One region of the Fusobacterium ulcerans genome, then DNA from elsewhere that is predicted to be linked to it. Evidence: riboswitches for the same ligand, from Rfam matches in the RefSeq annotation. Region 1 holds a riboswitch; each other region holds the start of a gene.

Evidence for each region. Region 1 has a riboswitch for lysine ahead of C4N20_RS00810 (YfcC family protein). Riboswitches for the same ligand answer to the same signal wherever they lie in the genome.
Region 2: it holds a riboswitch for lysine, as region 1 does, so the genes downstream of both, kal (3-aminobutyryl-CoA ammonia lyase) here and C4N20_RS00810 (YfcC family protein) in region 1, are expected to answer to the same signal.
Region 3: it holds a riboswitch for lysine, as region 1 does, so the genes downstream of both, C4N20_RS04160 (M20 metallopeptidase family protein) here and C4N20_RS00810 (YfcC family protein) in region 1, are expected to answer to the same signal.

What each region holds. Positions count from the first base shown of each region.
Region 1 covers NZ_CP028105.1:160,538-166,684, forward strand. The annotation lists gene C4N20_RS00800 (carbamoyl phosphate synthase small subunit) at 1-809, opposite strand, end outside; gene C4N20_RS00805 (M20 family metallopeptidase) at 1,183-2,388, shown strand; lysine riboswitch at 2,523-2,697, shown strand; gene C4N20_RS00810 (YfcC family protein) at 2,839-4,245, shown strand; gene C4N20_RS00815 (hypothetical protein) at 4,365-5,177, opposite strand; gene C4N20_RS00820 (patatin-like phospholipase family protein) at 5,733-6,147, opposite strand, start outside.
Region 2 covers NZ_CP028105.1:3,348,800-3,354,946, reverse strand. The annotation lists gene C4N20_RS15510 (PhzF family phenazine biosynthesis protein) at 1-176, shown strand, start outside; gene C4N20_RS15505 (peptide MFS transporter) at 428-1,807, opposite strand; gene C4N20_RS16870 (rubredoxin) at 1,928-2,269, opposite strand; gene C4N20_RS15495 (Crp/Fnr family transcriptional regulator) at 2,348-2,848, opposite strand; lysine riboswitch at 3,171-3,348, shown strand; gene kal (3-aminobutyryl-CoA ammonia lyase) at 3,459-3,842, shown strand; gene kce (3-keto-5-aminohexanoate cleavage enzyme) at 3,875-4,690, shown strand; gene kdd (L-erythro-3,5-diaminohexanoate dehydrogenase) at 4,741-5,778, shown strand; gene kamA (lysine 2,3-aminomutase) at 5,842-6,147, shown strand, end outside.
Region 3 covers NZ_CP028105.1:917,741-923,887, forward strand. The annotation lists gene C4N20_RS04150 (aspartate-semialdehyde dehydrogenase) at 1-483, opposite strand, end outside; gene C4N20_RS04155 (aspartate kinase) at 493-1,698, opposite strand; lysine riboswitch at 1,825-2,001, opposite strand; lysine riboswitch at 2,130-2,306, shown strand; gene C4N20_RS04160 (M20 metallopeptidase family protein) at 2,398-3,588, shown strand; gene C4N20_RS04165 (3'-5' exonuclease) at 3,724-4,284, shown strand; gene C4N20_RS04170 (DUF2752 domain-containing protein) at 4,309-4,695, opposite strand; gene C4N20_RS04175 (DUF4234 domain-containing protein) at 4,671-5,003, opposite strand; gene proC (pyrroline-5-carboxylate reductase) at 5,220-6,029, opposite strand; gene C4N20_RS04185 (tRNA-binding protein) at 6,058-6,147, opposite strand, start outside.

The DNA of each region.
Region 1 (6,147 bases):
TTTACTCCTCTGTGTCCATTTTTCATTTTTGTTACACTTCCACCTAGAGCTAAATTCATTATTTGAGCTCCAAGAGATATTCCAAGCATTGGAACATTAGACAGTGTTCCTTTTACTTCCTTAATTATTTCCTTCATTTCGTTTGGATCTCCAGGACCACTTGAAATAATAAGACCATCAAGACTATGTCTCAATAATTCATTTGATGAAGTATTATAAGGGAATACAGATACAGCAAATCCCATTTTTTCCAATAGATCTAAAGTACTTCTTTTTACCCCTAAGTCTAATACACCTATTTTTAGTCCATTTCCGCCAATTTCAATTATACCTTTTCTGCTCACCTGCTCTACTGCATTTTCATATGAAAAATTATCAAATCTTTCTTTTAATTCTTTGTGTGTTAATTCTTTATCTGTAATAATAGCCTTCATCGAACCTTTATCTCTTATTATTTTAGTTAATTCTCTAGTATCTACACCTTTGAATCCAACTACATTATATTGACTTAAAAATCCTTCTAAAGTCATCTCACATCTAAAGTTATTTGGAAGTTTCGCATCTTCCTTTATAATAAATCCTTTTAGATGAATTTTGTCTGATTCCATATCCTCAAGATTTAATCCATAGTTCCCAACCATAGGATACGTCATAACAACTATCTTTCCATAAAGAGATGGATCTGTTAAAACCTCCTGATACCCAGTCATTCCAGTAGTAAAAACTATTTCCCCAGTTGTCTCTCCAAAATGTCCAAAAATTTTTCCATCAAAACTCATACCATTTTCTAGAATAAGCTTTCCTTTCATCTTACCTCCTCTAAAAAAAAAGATATAACTATAAAAGTTATATCTCTATAATATAAAAATTTAAATTGCAATCATAAAGTGTAAAATTAGAAAAAATTTTTCTTAAAAAAAAATTGAAAAATGAATTAAAAAAGTTTGGATCAAATATCTGTTTGTCAATAAGCATTGATATTTCTAACCTTTTCATTTCTTTCCTCCTAATTTTTACTAAGAAGTATTATAACGATTTTTCACTAATTTGTCAAGAAATTTCAAAATATATTTACTTCCTGAATATCTCTTTCAAATTAATTATATCAAATAATCAATTGACATGCTATATTTTTTGATGTAACATTTATAATTATTAAATAATATAAGTCTGGAGGGAAAAATGTTTAAATTAGAAGGTATTAAAAAAGAACTTTATGCTGTTGAAGACACTTGCAAAAAAGATATTGAAGCTGTTTGTGACTATATTTTTAAAAATCCCGAGCTTGGAGAAAAAGAATTTCTTTCTTCAAAATACCTTATAGACCTTTTAAAGAAAAATGGTTTTACTGTAGAAGAAAATTATTGCGAACTTCCTACGGCTTTCAGAGCTGAATATGGAGATAACAATGGACCTAGCATAGCTTTTCTTGCTGAGTATGATGCCCTTCCTGGATATGGACCTGATAAAGTTCCTGGACATGCTTGCGGACATAACTGGATAGCTGCTGGAACTTATGGAGCTGCTCTGGTTTTATCAAAATTTAAAAATAATTTCAAAGGTAAAGTAATTTTAATTGGAACTCCAGCTGAAGAGACTTTAGGTGGAAAAGTAAACATGGTTGAGCAAAATGCTTTTGATGATATTGATGTTGTTCTTCAAATGCATTTGGAAGCTAATAATAATCTTAGTTGTAAAACTCTGGCTATTGACTGCATAAAATTCCAGTTTACAGGTAAAGCTGCCCACGCTGCTGCTCATCCTGATGAAGGAATAAATGCTTTAGATGCTGTTCAGTTGATGTATAGCGGTATAAACTGCTTGAGACAGCATATAACTTCTGATTCAAGAATTCATGGTATTATCACAAGCGGAGGAGATGCCCCTAATACTGTTCCTGATTTTGCTGAATGTAAATTTCATATCAGATCAAATGACAGAGCTTATTTAAATACTCTTACTCAGAAAGTAATAAACTGTGCAAAAGGTGCAGAGTTTATGACAGGTGCTGTTTTGAAATATGAAAAGTATGAAAATTCATTTGATAATTTATTAAATCTTCCATCTCTACAGGATTTAATGAGAAAAAATCTTATAGAAGTTGGAGTAAGTAATTTTTTAGATGAGAAACATGGAGCCAGTGGTTCATCTGATATAGGAAATGTAAGTCAGGTCTGTCCTACTATGTATACAGAGTTAGCTCTTGATATTGATGAAGTATGCTTTGTTCATGATGAGGCATATTTAAAATATGTAAATTCAGAAGAAGCATATGATAAACTTCACAAATCTGTAAAAGCTATGACTGGAACTGCTTTGGAACTTTATTGTGAACCTGAATTATTAAAAGTTGTAAAAGAAGATTTTAAAAAATTAAAAAGAAGTTAATTTCTGGTTATTAAAGAATAACTATTGATTTTATTATGTCCATTTTTTATATTTATAAAAAAAATATAATTGATTCATTTATTATATTTTACTTTTTATGTATGTTGACGTATAATCAGCCTTATAAAATTAAAAAGAAAGATAGAGGCGCAGAAAACATCAGTAGGATCATTTAGTTTAGCAAACAGTGAGGTGATCTGAAAGGGAATTCTGCCGAAATGAAAAAGAATGCTGAAGCTTTTTTGTTGGGAGTATAGATAATATCTGTACTACTGTCATTGATTACTTCAATGGAGTGCTATCTGTGATTCTGATCTATGTGCATTTTTTGCTTTGCATATAATTAAGTTGTTTTGTCACAGTTTAGTGTTCTGAGCTGTGACTTTTTTATTTTATAAAAATATCAAAAACATGTTTTTATATATTAAAATTATCTTGAGGGAGGAAAAAATGTCAGAAAACACTACTAGAAGAAAACTTACAATACCACATACTTATGTGATAATTGGAATCATTCTTGTTATTTTAACTGTTTTAACTTATATCATACCAGCAGGTACTTACGAAAGGGCTGTAGATCCAGTTTTAAATAGAACTATGGTTGTTCAGGGATCATTCAAATATATTGAGCAGACTCCTGTATCTCCTTTCCATATGTTTATGGCAGTTGTAGAAGGGCTTGTTTCTACTGCTGATATCATATTCTTTATCTTTTTTGCTTATGGTTTTGTATATCTTTTGATAAAAACAGGAGCTTTTTATGGTTCTCTTGGTTCTCTTATCAAAAAATTTCATGGTAAAGAAACTATGATTTTCCCTATCTTCATGATAGTATTTGGAATCTGTGGATCTACTTTTGGTCTTTATGAAGAAACTTATGGTCTGCTTCCTGCATTCATGGGAATATCTGTAGCTCTAGGATATGATGCTCTAGTTGGAGGAGCAGCTGTTATCCTTGGTACAGCTACTGGATTTGCTGCTGCTACACTTAATCCTTTCACTATTGGAATAGCTCAAGGAATAGCTGAACTTCCAATAGGTTCTGGAATAGGATTGAGAATCATATGTTTTATAGTTTTTCAAGGAGCTGCTATTATCTATCTTATGCTTTATGCAAGAAAAGTAAGACGTCATCCTGAATTATCTATAGTTAAAGATGTTAAATTTAATTTTTCAAATGGTATGAATCGTGAAGAGATGGAAAAACTTCCATTCAATGGAAAACATAAACTTATCATGATGCTTTTTGTTGTAACAATAGTTTTGTTAGTATATGGTACAAGCCAGCTTGGATGGTATCTAAACGAACTTTCAACTCTGTTCTTTATTATGATGATGATAACTGGACTTGTTGGTGGATACAACTTCAGCCAGATTGCTTCTCTTTTTATAGAATCAGTTTCTGATGTTATCTTTGGAGCTTTGGCAGTTGGAGTAGCAAGATCACTTACTATAGTAATGGAAAACGGTCATATAATTGATACAATCATTAACTTTATGGCTAATACTCTTGCTACTATGCCAAAAACTGTTGCAGCTATTGGAATGGTTGTTGTACAAAACTTTATCAATTTCTTTATTCCATCTGGTTCAGGACAGGCAGCTACATCTATGCCTATCATGGCTCCTCTTGCAGATGCCATTGGACTTACAAGACAGACAGCTGTACTTGCATTCCAGTTTGGAGATGGATTCTCAAATATGTTCTGGCCTACATCAGCAGCCACTGTATGTGGACTTATGAGCCTTCCAATAGAGAAATGGTATAGATTTATTACACCATTATTTCTATTTATGTTCCTGCTGCAAGTTGTATTTATGGTTATAGCAGTGGCAATTAATTATGGACCTTTTTAATATTTAACATATATAAAGGGGCTGTCTATATGGCAGCCTTTTTAAGTTTAAAAATTTTTTAATAAAAAAATGTTGATACCCTTTTAGTATCAACACCAAGTATTATACAACTATATTTACTATTTTATTTTTGTTTTTAATTTTCTCTGATTATATTTCTTCGAAAATTCACACAGCATAACAGCAAAAATTCCTGCTACTATTCCAAAAATATTCATCATTAGAAATATTTTTAGAAAGTTATCCTTTTTATTCATTGACACATTATCTATTACTACCATATTTTCATATCCTTTTTGAAGTTTCAAACCTGTCAATGTTCTCATTTGTTCTAGACAAATTTCAATCGTTTTTCTTAACTCTTCTCTTCTTACAGTATCTGTACTTCTTGTCATTTCTCCAGAAAAATATTCGATATTTCCTGTTGCTTTTTTCTCCTCCACTGTAATCATTTCTTCCATTTTTTTTGATATATATTTATTAATTTCAAAAAATATTTTATCTTTTTCAGCGAATAATTTTTCTCCATCTTTACTTTCAAGAAAATAAATAGTGTTATTTTCTTTTTTTATATTTCTTATCTCTATAATATTAGAACCATAATTATATTGTTTTATATTCTGTATTATCGGAATTTCTTGCTGTAGAGCAGATTTTTTTATATATTTTGATATATTTTCCAAATCTAAACGTGGAAACAGAATCCCAGATTTTTGATATAGCTCATCATTTAAAACTCTTTCTTTGTCTATATGAAACTCTATCCTTAGTTCATCTTTTTTATTCCTATTCTGAGAATATGAAACTATTATACTTGCAATAAATACTACAACTACAATTGAAAAAAACATTTTCTTCCACTCTAAAAAAATATCTACTATCTCATATATATCTATTTCCTCTTCCATATCTTCAATTCTATCTTTGTTCATAAATTTCCCCTTATTTTTTAACTTTTATTTATTTTTAAAGACTAGCATTTGTTAATTTATTATCCCCTATCTGCATTATTTTTATGTATAAAAATAAATATCCACTGATTCAAATTCAATTAAAATATTCTTTATACTTGATAATAGTATATATAATAAAACTTAATTTTTTATTCTAATAAAAGTTCGCTTTTATATAAAAAAGAGAACTTTTCTGAAATAGAACAATATGCAGTTAATTTTTTGTTTTATTTTCACGAAATCTTTTAAGAATTAAAGGTATGATTCGCTTTAAAATTATATTATTTTTTTATTTCTTTGTCAACATAAATATATAAAGGAATATTTTTTTCTTTTATAAAACTTAGAATTTGAGAATTAAATATCAGTGTTCGTGTTATTATATAAAAGCGAACCGTTTTAACTTTACTATATTTTTGATTTTTATTCTTTTTTAAAATTAAAAACCCATGAATTTCAGAATATTAATTCTTAAAATTACATGGGCTTGATTTTTTAGGATAGCAGATATGAAATTATTCTTCTAAAATTAATTTATTTAAGTGTTGACTCATAAGAATAATATACACATTTAGCATTTTCATATCCGTGCCTTACTATTAAATCAAAATCTTTTTCACTAGGTTTGAATAAAGTTGTTGGATAGTTTTTCAATTTTTCGCTTTCCTCTTTACCTAAACATTCTTTTAAAAGTCTCTCTTTTACTTTTTCATCTATTATTCCTCTAGCAGTTATTTTTTCAGCTGAATTTCCAATTTTTACACACATACCTGATTTTTTATTAATTATAAAATCAACAAAATTTCTCAATCTTAATCCCGCAACCTGATCCATATCTATATCCACAAGTCTTTTTATATCTGTCAGCTTTCCAAATAAATTTTTACTTGGTTTTGTAAATTCCTCTGTTCCTGCTGAAGCATCACTTACAATACAGAAATTTATTCCC
Region 2 (6,147 bases), 350 kb from region 1:
ATTATCTATATACAATAGAAAAGATAGAAGCTGGAAAAACTGTTGTAGTTACTCAAGGAGAAAAATTAGGTAGAAAAAGTGAAATTATGGGAAAAATTCAAATTAAAGATGAAAAATTAGATGTACTTATTGGAGGAACAGCAGTAAAATTTGTAGAGGGAAAAATAGAAATATAATTAAATTAAAAAATGAGGTTGTTGAAAATTAGTGATGATTAACTAATTTCTACAGCCTCTTGTTTTTTATTTTTCTATTTCAATTTGGTTCAGCAAAAATAGCTCTCAAAAATGTCAAGTCTATTAAGATTAACAATTAAACTGCTACTAGAATAAAATTAAAGAAAAATTTTTTAAAACTTTTCTGAAAACATAGCAGTAGATTTTTTTATTTAGATTTTATAATAAATTTTTTAATGGTATTTTTTAATTTATATTATCCTGCAATCACAGTCATCTTCTACAACCATAAGATTATCAAGATGTTTTCTGGAAAAATATAAAATGCTTCCCATTGTAAAAAGTATTACAGCGAGAGAAAGAAAGATAGTAAGAAATCCCATATCTTGTGTAAAACCAGCAACTTTTCCAGAAATAATACTTGCAAAGAACATAGTCATGTACCATAATCCCATAAAAAATGTAGAATATCTTTTAGGAGAGAGGCAGTTAAACATGGCAATACCAATAGGAGCTACACAAAGTTCAGACAGAGTATTAAATACATATGCAAGAATAATGAAAATTATATTTGCTTTCATTCCTCCAGAAGTAAGAACTGAAATAGTCATAAAGGCAAAAGCTATTCCCATTGAAAATATACCGATAGAAATTTTTACAGGAATAGTTATATTTCTTTTTCTAAGCTGGCTCCATAACATTGCCAGTATTGGAGAAAAAAGTATTCCAAGTATAGCATTTAAAGCAGCAAACCAAGGAACAGGAATGATAAATCCAAGTAAATTTCTATCAACATGATCTCTTGCATACAAAGTTATAGAGCTAAATGATTGATAAAAAGATGTCCAGAACAGAATAACAAATATTGATATTATCCCCATGGCTTTTATTCTTTTCTTTTCATTTTCAGTAAAGTCAAAAGAGAAAATTGATTTTTTTTCAGTTTTGCATGTGTAACATGGTGATTTTCCAGTATCTTTCAGATATTTAGGAGCAAGACATAAAAAAGAAACAGTCCAAATGATACCAATAATACTGCAAATAAGAAACATAGGTTTATACCCAAAATGTGTAATTTCTCCAGTGATAGTTCTTACAGCAAAGAATTTATCAGCTACTAGACCAGCTGTAAAAGGAGCAAGGAAAGAACCTAGATTTATAAACATATAAAAAAGACTGTAAGCAACTTCTCTTTCAAGAGTACTTTTATGTGAATAAATATTTCCTACAAGATTAGTTCCATTAGCTTTGAAGAATCCATTTCCAATAATGATGGAAAGAAGTCCAAAATATAGTTGATAAATATTAGAACTTGTAAATAAAAGAAAATTTCCAAGAGATATAAAAGCTCCACCTAAAATTATAGATTTTTGCTGTCCTAGATACCTATCTGACAACCATCCACCAATCAATGGAGTAAGATGTAATATTCCTACATAGAACCCATAAAGTGAAGTGGCTTCTTTTGGTGAAAGGCCAATGCCGCCTTTAATAACAGACGTGGTAAAGTAGAGAACAAGCAATGTGGATATTCCATGATATGAAAACCTTTCCCAAGTAATAGTGAAACACATAAGCCAAAAGGAACTGGGATATTTTCTTTTGAGATTATTTATAAAATCCAACAACATAAAAATCCTCCAAAACATTCAATAGCAATCATTTATTCTGCTATTATATAGTATTTCCTATCAAATTAAAAGCAAAATAAAAAAAGGGCACAGAAATATTCTGTGCCATAGATATTTTAATTAATATTTGAATTTTCTAAATGCATGCTTATCAGCACCACAAGGAGGACAAGTCCAATCTTCTGGCAGATCATTGAAAGAAGTTCCAGCTTTAATGCCATGCTCAGCATCACCAACAGCAGGATCATAAACATATCCACACACTTCACACATAAATTTTTCAGTTTCGTTAGTATCATGTTCCTTTACTTCAGCAAAAGCATGCTTGTCAGCACCACAAGGAGGACAAGTCCAATCTTCTGGTAAGTCATTAAAAGAAGTTCCAGCTTTAATACCATGGTCTACATCACCAACAGCAGGATCATAAACATATCCACAAACTTCACATATATATTTTTTCATAGGTAAACCTCCAATAAATTTTTCAGAATAATCTATAAGAATTATATCACGATTTTTATAAAGGGTAAATATGAATTATTAAATTGAGTTGCTGAGTTTTGAATTTTCTTCTAAAGCTTTAACAAGATGCTTGTCAATAAGATAAAGTCTTCTACATACTTCACGAGATATATTCAGAATAAATTTATTAAAGAGCACTATATTAGTTTTAGATAATTTGTGCAATGACATTTTTGAAAACTGTAACACTGACAGTTCACTCATGGCAACAGCAGTTCCAACATATGGAAGTATACCAATAAGAGCAACTTCTCCAAAACAATTTCCAGTAGTGAAAGTTCCTATATCAAAATCAACTTCATCTTTTTTATGAAAAAGTTTAACTATCCCATTTTCGATTATATAAATATTGTTAGGAGAGCTATCTTGCTCAAATATAATTTCACCTTTTTTGTAATTTTTTAATGTCATCAATGAAAGCATTTCTTTGGTTTCCTCTTTGCTGAGAGCACTAAATAGAGGGGTCTTTTCAATTACTTTAAAGATAGTAGAGTATTCATCCATAAATTGATCTTTCATAAAAATTTCCCTCCTTATTTTTTATTCAGGTAACCTTCCAATAAAATATTATTGTATTATTATAATATACCAAATGAAATTTAAAAATCCTTCAAAAAAAGAAAAGTAAGTGAAAGGGTAATTATTTTGGGAAGTCTTAAAGAGATTACAATAACTTTTAAAAAAAAATTAGAATTTCTATTGACTTTTAAAAAAAGTCAAAGTATACTTATATTGAAAGAAGTGTGTTATATTTTTAGAAAAAGCATACATATATATCATAAATGTTGCTTATCTAAGAATTCTATGACATAGCGAGCGTATAAGACAATTGAATATTTATATATAAAATAGAGGTGCATTTATGGAGGTAGTATGGAGATGCTAAGAGAAAAAGCTCTCAATGCTTCATGCGAAGGACGTAGTTGCCGAAAGAAAAAAGATTGCTTATGGTTTTTTTTCTTGGGGGTTGCAGGAATATGCAACAACTGTCACATTTATTGTGGAGAGCTATTTTGGGTTGAGTAAAATCAAGATCAAATCATGCTTACAGTTTAACTATGTCTATTATCACATGCATCTTTTTTAATTTTTTGAAAATTTAAATTTAAGGAATTAGGAGGAAAAAATTATGAAATCAATGATCAGATTAAGAATGAGTTCTCATGATGCGCACTATGGAGGAAATTTAGTTGATGGAGCTAGAATGTTACAATTATTTGGTGACGTTGCTACTGAACTTTTAATCCAAATGGATGGAGACGAGGGATTATTTAAAGCTTATGACAGTGTAGAATTTATGGCTCCTGTATTTGCTGGAGATTTTATAGAAGCTGTTGGTGAAATAGTAAGTTCTGGAAACAGCTCAAGAAAAATGGTTTTTGAAGCTAGAAAGGTTATTGTTCCTAGACCTGATATCAATGATTCAGCAGCAGATGTTTTAACTGAACCAATAGTTGTATGTAGAGCTAGCGGAACTTGCGTAACTCCTAAAGACAAACAAAGAAAAAAATAAAGATAATTTAATCTAATTGAAAGGAGATGGAAATGGAAAAATTAATAATTACAGCTGCTATATGCGGAGCTGAAGTAACTAAAGAACAAAATCCAGCAGTTCCTTATACTGTAGAAGAGATAGTAAGAGAAGCATATGGAGCATACAAAGCTGGAGCTTCAATAATTCACTTACATGTAAGAGAAGATGATGGGACTCCTACTCAATCTAAAGAGAGATTTAAACAATGCATGGATGCAATAAGAGAAAAATGTCCAGATGCAATAATCCAGCCATCTACTGGTGGAGCAGTTGGAATGACAGATCTTGAAAGATTACAACCTACTGAATTAGGACCAGAAATGGCAACTCTAGATTGTGGAACTTGCAATTTTGGTGGAGATGAAGTTTTCACTAATACAGAAAATACTATTAAAAACTTTGGAAAAATAATGATCGAAAGAGGAGTAAAACCTGAAATCGAAGTATTCGACAAAGGAATGGTAGATTATGCTATAAGATATGCAAAACAAGGATTCATCAAAAAACCTATGCATTTTGACTTCGTTTTAGGAGTACAAATGGCAGCAAGTGCAAGAGACCTTGTGTTTATCAGTGAAAGTATCCCAGAAGGTTCTACATGGACAGTAGCTGGAATAGGAAGACATGAATTCCCAATGGCAGCAATGGCTATCACTATGGGTGGACATGTAAGAGTTGGATTTGAAGACAATGTATACATTGAAAAAGGTGTACTTGCTAAATCAAATGGAGAACTTGTAGAAAAAGTTGTAAGATTAGCTAAAGAATTAGGAAGAGAAGTTGCTACTCCTGATGAAGCTAGAGAAATCTTAGGATTAAAAAAATAATTTAACTTGAATGATAGAAACTAAAATATAATTTAAGGAGGAGATTTTAAATGATAAAAGGATGTAAATACGGAACACACAGAGTTATAGAACCACAAGGAGTTTTACCACAACCAGCTTTAAAAATAAATAACGACATGAACATATACTCAAATGAGATATTAATAGATGTAATGGCATTAAACGTTGACTCAGCTTCATTCACTCAAATCGAAGAAGAAGCAGGACACGATGTAGAAAAAATCAAAGCTAAAATAAAAGAAATTGTTGGTGAAAGAGGAAAAATGCAAAACCCTGTAACTGGATCAGGTGGAATGCTTATTGGAACTATCGAAAAAATTGGAGACGATTTAGTTGGAAAAACTGATCTTAAAGTTGGAGATAAAATAGCTACTCTAGTTTCTCTATCTCTTACTCCATTAAAAATAGATGAAATTGTTGATGTAAAACCAGATATCGACAGAGTAGAAATCAAAGGTAAAGCAATACTTTTCGAAAGTGGAATCTATGCTGTATTACCAAAAGATATGCCTGAAACTTTAGCTCTTGCAGCTCTAGATGTAGCTGGAGCACCTGCACAAGTTGCTAAATTAGCTAGACCTTGTCAATCAGTTGTTATCCTTGGATCAGCTGGAAAATCAGGAATGCTTTGTGCTTATGAAGCAGTAAAAAGAGTAGGACCTACTGGAACTGTAATTGGATTAGTAAGAAATGAAAAAGAAGCTGCTCTATTAGCTAGAGTAAGCGACAAAATAAAAGTAGTTATTGCTGATGCTACAAAACCAATCGAAGTATTAAATGCTGTATTAGCTGCTAACGATGGTAAAGAAGTAGATATCGCTATCAACTGTGTAAATGTACAAAATACAGAAATGTCAACAATTTTACCAGTTAAAGATTTAGGAATAGCTTACTTCTTCTCTATGGCAACTTCATTCACTAAAGCTGCTTTAGGTGCTGAAGGTGTAGGAAAAGACGTTACTATGATCGTAGGAAATGGATACACTAAAGACCATGCTGCAATCACTTTAGAAGAATTGAGAGAAAGTGCTGTATTAAGAGAAATATTCAACGAATTATATGTTTAATCTTTTGCCTTAAAAATAACTTAAAAACTAAGACATGAAATTAAAATTAGAGGAGATGATAAAATGAACACAGTTAACACTAGAGCAAAGTTTTTCCCAAATGTAACAGATGAGCAATGGAACGATTGGCATTGGCAAGTAAAAAATAGAATAGAAAGTTTAGAAGACCTTAAAAAATATATCACTTTGAGTGCAGAGGAAGAGGAAGGAGTTAAGAAAACTCTTGAGACTTTAAGAATGGCTGTTACTCCATACTATTTCTCATTGATGGATAATAATGACCCTAACTGTCCAGTTAGAAAACAAGCTATTCCTTCAATAAAAGAAATTCATCAAGCAGAAGCAGATCTTTTAGACCCATTACATGAA
Region 3 (6,147 bases), 760 kb from region 1:
ATGACCGCTTCCAGATACAGCTTGATAAGTACTGTAAATAACTCTTTTTAAACCATATTTTTCTTCTAACACTTTTAGAGGAAGCATACACTGAATAGTCGAACAGTTAGGATTTGCTATTATCCCACTATTTTTAAAGGCTGTCTCAGGATTTACTTCTGGTACTACCAGAGGAACTCCACTTTCCATTCTCCAAGCAGATGAATTATCTATAACTAGCACCCCTTTTTCTGCTGCTATTGGAGCAAATTTCTTACTTATATCTCCCCCAGCTGAAAATAGTGCTATGTCTATATTTCTGTCAAAACTACTCTCTGTAAGTTCTTCCACTGTATATTCTTTACTTTTAAATATCACTTTATTTCCTGCACTTCTCTTTGATGCAAAAAGATAAAGTTCTGTTATATCAAAATCTCTTTCTTCCAATACTTTTAAAAATGTTCCCCCTACTAATCCAGTAGCCCCTACTATAGCTATTCTCATCATTTCCTCCTAAAGTCCAAATTCTACAGCAGCTGACTCTACCGCTCTATTTATTAAATTTCTGTCTACACTGCATGATATACTTATTTCAGAAGTAGTCACCTGATAAAATTCCACTCCAGCACTGCTCAATGCTGAGAAAAATCTTCCTGCTATTCCTGAATTATTTATCATTCCAATTCCCACAACTGATATCATTCCTAAATTATCCTGATACTCTATCTCAATTTCTGGGTATCTGTTTCTTATCTGCTCTACTACCTGATCCAACAGATATTTTTCTCCAAGAGTGCAGCTGAATGATATATCTGTCTTTCTATCTCTGCTTATATTTTGAGTGATCATATTTATATTCAGTCCGCAATTATTTATTGTAGAAAATATCTCTGCTATCTTCTCTGCTGAGTAATCTATATTTGAGATTGTTGTTACAATTATTTCATTTGCTATGCTAAGTCCAGTTACTAATTTTTCTTCTAAAGCACTATTTTTTTCCATGATATATGTTCCTCCTGTTTCACTTAAACTTCTTCCTACAAAAATTGGTATATTAAATTTTTTCCCTAATTCCACTGCTCTTGTTTCCATTACTCCTGCACCAAGGTGTGCCATCTCCATCATCTCCTCATATGAAATTTTATCCAGTAATTTTGCATCTCTATATCTTCTGGGATCTACACTGTATATCCCTTCCACATCTGTATATATTCTGCATTCACACCCTAGAGCAGCTGCCAGAGCCACAGCACTTGTGTCTGACCCTCCTCTCCCTAGAGTTGTTATATCTCCATCGTCATTAACTCCCTGAAAGCCAGTTACTATGACAATCTTCCCATCTTTCAGATGATTTTCTATTCTCTCTACATCTATACTTTTTATCTTACTCTTTGTATGAATCCCCATAGTTTTTACATTTGCCTGAGATCCAGTAAGTGATACTGCCTTTTCTCCTTCTGCATTCAATGCTATAGATAAAAGCGTCACTGTCTGCTGTTCTCCAGTTGATAGTAGAGAATCAAGTTCTCTCTGATCAGGATTTGAAGAAATTTCATTAGCCATCTTTATTAAAGCATCTGTTGTCTTTCCCATTGCTGAAGCAACAACAACGATTTCATCATACTTTTCCCTCTTCAGCTTACTGATATATCCAGAAATCGCTTTTATTTTTTCTATCGTTGCTACACTTGAACCACCATACTTTAATACTACTCTCATAAAAAAATCTCCTTTAAAAAATATTTTGTAATAAAAAAAACCAGCAGATTGCAGTCCGCTGGTCGATATTCATCACAAAAAAATTAAAATAAGGCTACTATTAAAATTTTCCATTAGAAAAAAGACTCAACAGAAAGCACAACATTGGTTCCCCAATGACAGTTATACAGATGTTATCTGCATTCCAAAAATCAATTTGTCAGCCTCACAAAATCGAAATTTCGGCAATCTCCCCTTTCACTGTGTTTCATAGCTGGCTAGCTCCACATAGTTACTCTTGTTGATTGCTCCTCAATCTGTTTATTTATTTAAGTGAGATTTTACAACACAATTTAAAAATTTAATAATTCAAAAAATATATATAAAGAGTATAAAAAATATATTATTATTTTTTCCTAAATTGCTATATACTTCTTTAAATATAACTTAAATAATTTGATAGAGGTGCAGAGAACATCAGTAAAAATACTTAGTCTGGCAAACTGTGAGGTATTTTGAAAGGGAACTTTGCCGAAATGAAGGTATCAAGCCCTGATATTTTTGTTGGCAGTATGGAAAATATTTATACTGTTGTCATTGATTTTTATCAATGGAGTGCTGTCTGGAAATAGATTTTTTTTGATGCTTTTTGTTGTCAAAAATTTTTATCACAGCTCTCATAGCTGTGATTTTTTTATTACATAACTTGGAGGTTAGGAAATGAATTTGAAAAATATTTTTTTTGATGGTATAGAAAATTCTGAACAATGGTTCATAAGTGTGAGAAGAGAGCTTCATGAGCATCCTGAACTGGACTTTGATCTGCCGGAAACTACTGGTATAATATGCAGATATCTTGATGAAATTGGAATTCCATACAAGACAGGTATCGGAAAAAGTGGTATAGTTGCTGATCTTACAGGGAAAAACAGTAATATTACCATAGCATTGAGAGCTGATATTGATGCTCTTCCAATTCTCGAAAATACAGGTTGTGAATATTCATCAAAAAACACTGGAAAAATGCATGCATGCAGTCATGATGTTCATACATCCATTCTTTTAGGTACTGCTAAAATTTTAGCTGATAAAAAAGAAGAACTTCCATGTAATGTGAGATTTATATTCCAGCCTGCTGAGGAAACTACTGGAGGAGCTGTTCCAATGATAGAAGATGGTGTACTTGAAGGGGTAAATTGTATATTTGGACTCCATGTAGATCCTTCTACAGAATCAGGGAAAATAGCTGTTAAATATGGAGCAATGAATGCCTCGGCTACAGATGTAAATATTAAAATTACAGGAAAAAGCTGTCATGGTGCATATCCAAGTGGAGGAGTAGATGCAGTAGTTACAGCTGCTTATGTCATTACAGCATTGCAGAGTATTGTGAGCCGAAATATTGATTCAAGAGATTCTCTTGTATTGACTTTTGGAACTATGCAGAGTGGTACAAAAGAAAATATTGTAGCTCAGGAAGCTTTTTGCTGTGGTACTATGAGAAGTCTTTCAAACTCTGTAAGAGATAAGGCTAAAAAAAGAGTAAATACTATAGTTGAATTGGTAAGTGCTGCCTATGAAGCTAAAGGAGAGGTTTTCTATCGTGACAGTTACAATGCTCTTATTAACCACAATGAGTATATTGATTTGGTTAAATCTAATGGTGAAAATATTCTTGGAATAGACAAGGTAAAAGTAAAAGAACTTCCTGATATGGGAGTAGAGGACTTTGCATATTTCCTTGAAAAAATTCCTGGTGCTTTTTTTAATTTAGGCGTTGGAAACAGAGAGAAGAAAATCACTGCTCCTCTTCATAATGATAAGTTTAATATTGATGAGTCAGCTTTAATTATTGGAGTAAAAATGCAGATAGCTAATATTCTTTCAGCTTATGAAAAATTAAATAAATAGAAAAATTAATTTTTTTAGAAATTGATATTCTTTTTATACAACTCTCTCTTTATTATAAGTTTTTTATAGGAAATATTTGTGATATAATAATTACAAGATAAGACATTAAATAAATATTTTTAAGGGAGATTTTTTATGAAGATACTTTTTGTAGATACAGAAACTGGAGGAATAACTGAAAGATCAGCACTTATTCAACTCTCAGGAATAGTACAGATAGGAAAAGAAGTTGCAGAAGAATTTAATTTCTATATAAAGCCCTTTCCAGGTTCAGAAGTCACAGATGAAGCTTTAAAGATTCAAGGAAGAACCAGAGAAGAAGTTGAAACATACGATTCTGAAGAAGAAGTCTTCATAAAATTTATGAAAATTTTAAATAAACATATTGATAAATACAACAAAGAGGATAAGTTTCTTGTGGGAGGCTATAATGTCAGATTTGATATAGATGTTATAAACAGGTTTCTAAAGAGAAATGGAGAAAAATATCTTTTCAGCTATATTCAGGCAACAACACTGGATCCACTTCAATGGATTGCAGCATTGCAGCTTTTGAAAAAAATTCCTGTACTTAAAGATAACAAGCTTGAAACTTGGTGCAATCATTTTGGAATAGAATTGAAAGCTCATGATTCTTTAGAAGATATTAAGGCAACAAAAGCTCTTACTAAAAAAATGATGTTATTAATGAGATAAAAATAAAAAGGGGGAACCCCCTTTTTATTTTATAATATTTTTTATTGCATTAAATACTCTTACATATACAGCTCTATTATTAAATTTCATAGGCTCAATGTCTGGAAAATAAAGGTACATTCTCACTATCCATACTCCTATAAAAATTATTCCAAGAAGATATATAATCTTTTTATTCTTATACCCAAGTAAAATAAATGGCACACTCCAGAAAAGAGGGTGATAATAAAATGCTCCTCTTATATCTAAATGAGCAAGGGACATATAGGCTCTTGTCATTCCACATGCTGGACATGGTATTCCAAATATATTGATAAAGAGGCATATGCTTTTATTGAAAAAAACTACCACTAAAAAACTTATAACTGCTCCAATTAATATTACTCCTATAAGTTCTCTATTTTTGGACATAATTCATTTTCCTGATGCTGGATAAGAGCCATTGCTATTATTCCAAAACCAAAAAGACTTAAAAGAAGATAAGCTATACCTTCATTTTTTCCTCCTGCTTTTTCTATCTCTTCTCCCATTCTATATATCCATACGAAATAATATATTCCACATGTAATTATGCTTAAAAATATCATCATCCAACCATTTTTTTCTTTCCCATTATGTTCAGCAAAATCATTATTAAGATTTACATTCCAAAATAAACTGTAAATTCCACAAGTTACAAATGTTAAAATTATGCACAAAGCTATGTTTCTATTTTTCACTTTTTCTCTCCTTTTTCTAGTTTTATATTCTAGTATATCGTGTATTCTCAAGGGTTGTCAAATTATTATTTAATGGAATTATTTCCTTCCAAAGCTATAACTCCTATTTTATATCTATATTCCTTCAGATTACCTCTGTTTTTTCTGATAAATCAAAAAGATGGACAAAAGAATTCTTTCTCAGACCTTCTTTTTTATCCATCCTTTTATATAAAACTATTTGTCTTTTTTGCTCATCTCTTTAGATTTGTTTATAGTTTCTATAACTGCTTTAATTATAGCCCCTCTAAATCCATTCTCCTCTAAAGATTTTACCCCAACTATAGTAGTTCCTCCTGGAGAACATACATTGTCCTTTAATTCTCCTGGATGTTTTCCACTTTCAAGAAAAAGCTTTCCACATCCTATAAGAGTCTGTCCTACAAGTTTATAAGCTGCTGCTCTAGGAAGTCCTTCCAATACTGCTGCATCTGCAAGAGCTTCTATAAACATAAACATAAATGCTGGAGATGACCCCGATGCTCCTATTACAGCATCAAAAAGTTCCTCTTTAATCTCTATTGCCATTCCAATTTTTTCAAAAAGTTCCTTAAAGAAATCTTTTTCTTCATCTTCAAGATTCTCATTGAATGAATAAGCTATACATCCTTCCTGTACCATCAATGGAAGGTTAGGCATAGTTCTTACTATTTTGCTGTTTCTATTTTCTGTTTCTTCAAGAATATCTTCCATAGTTATTCCCGGTGCCATTGCTACTAATATTTTGCTGCTGTTGATACTATCTTTGATTTCATCAATTACATCAAAGTAAATATTAGGTTTTACAGCAAGAAAAATTATATCACTGTTGTGAATTACATCAAGATCACTTTCTAGAGACTTCACTCCATACTTATTTTCTATCTCTTTTCCTCTTGCTAAATCATAAACACTTATATCACTTATTTCAACCATGAGAGAATTGATTATTCCTTTCAGAAAAGCTTCTCCCATATTTCCGCAGCCGATAAATCCTACTCTTTTCATTTTCATCTCTCCTATTTTATGTATAAAATTAAACTATTTTAGTTCCCAGTTCAATTTCCTTCTCTGGTGTCAAAAGGATACTTTCTGATGCATCTTCTGTTTCTGCACATAAAAGCAT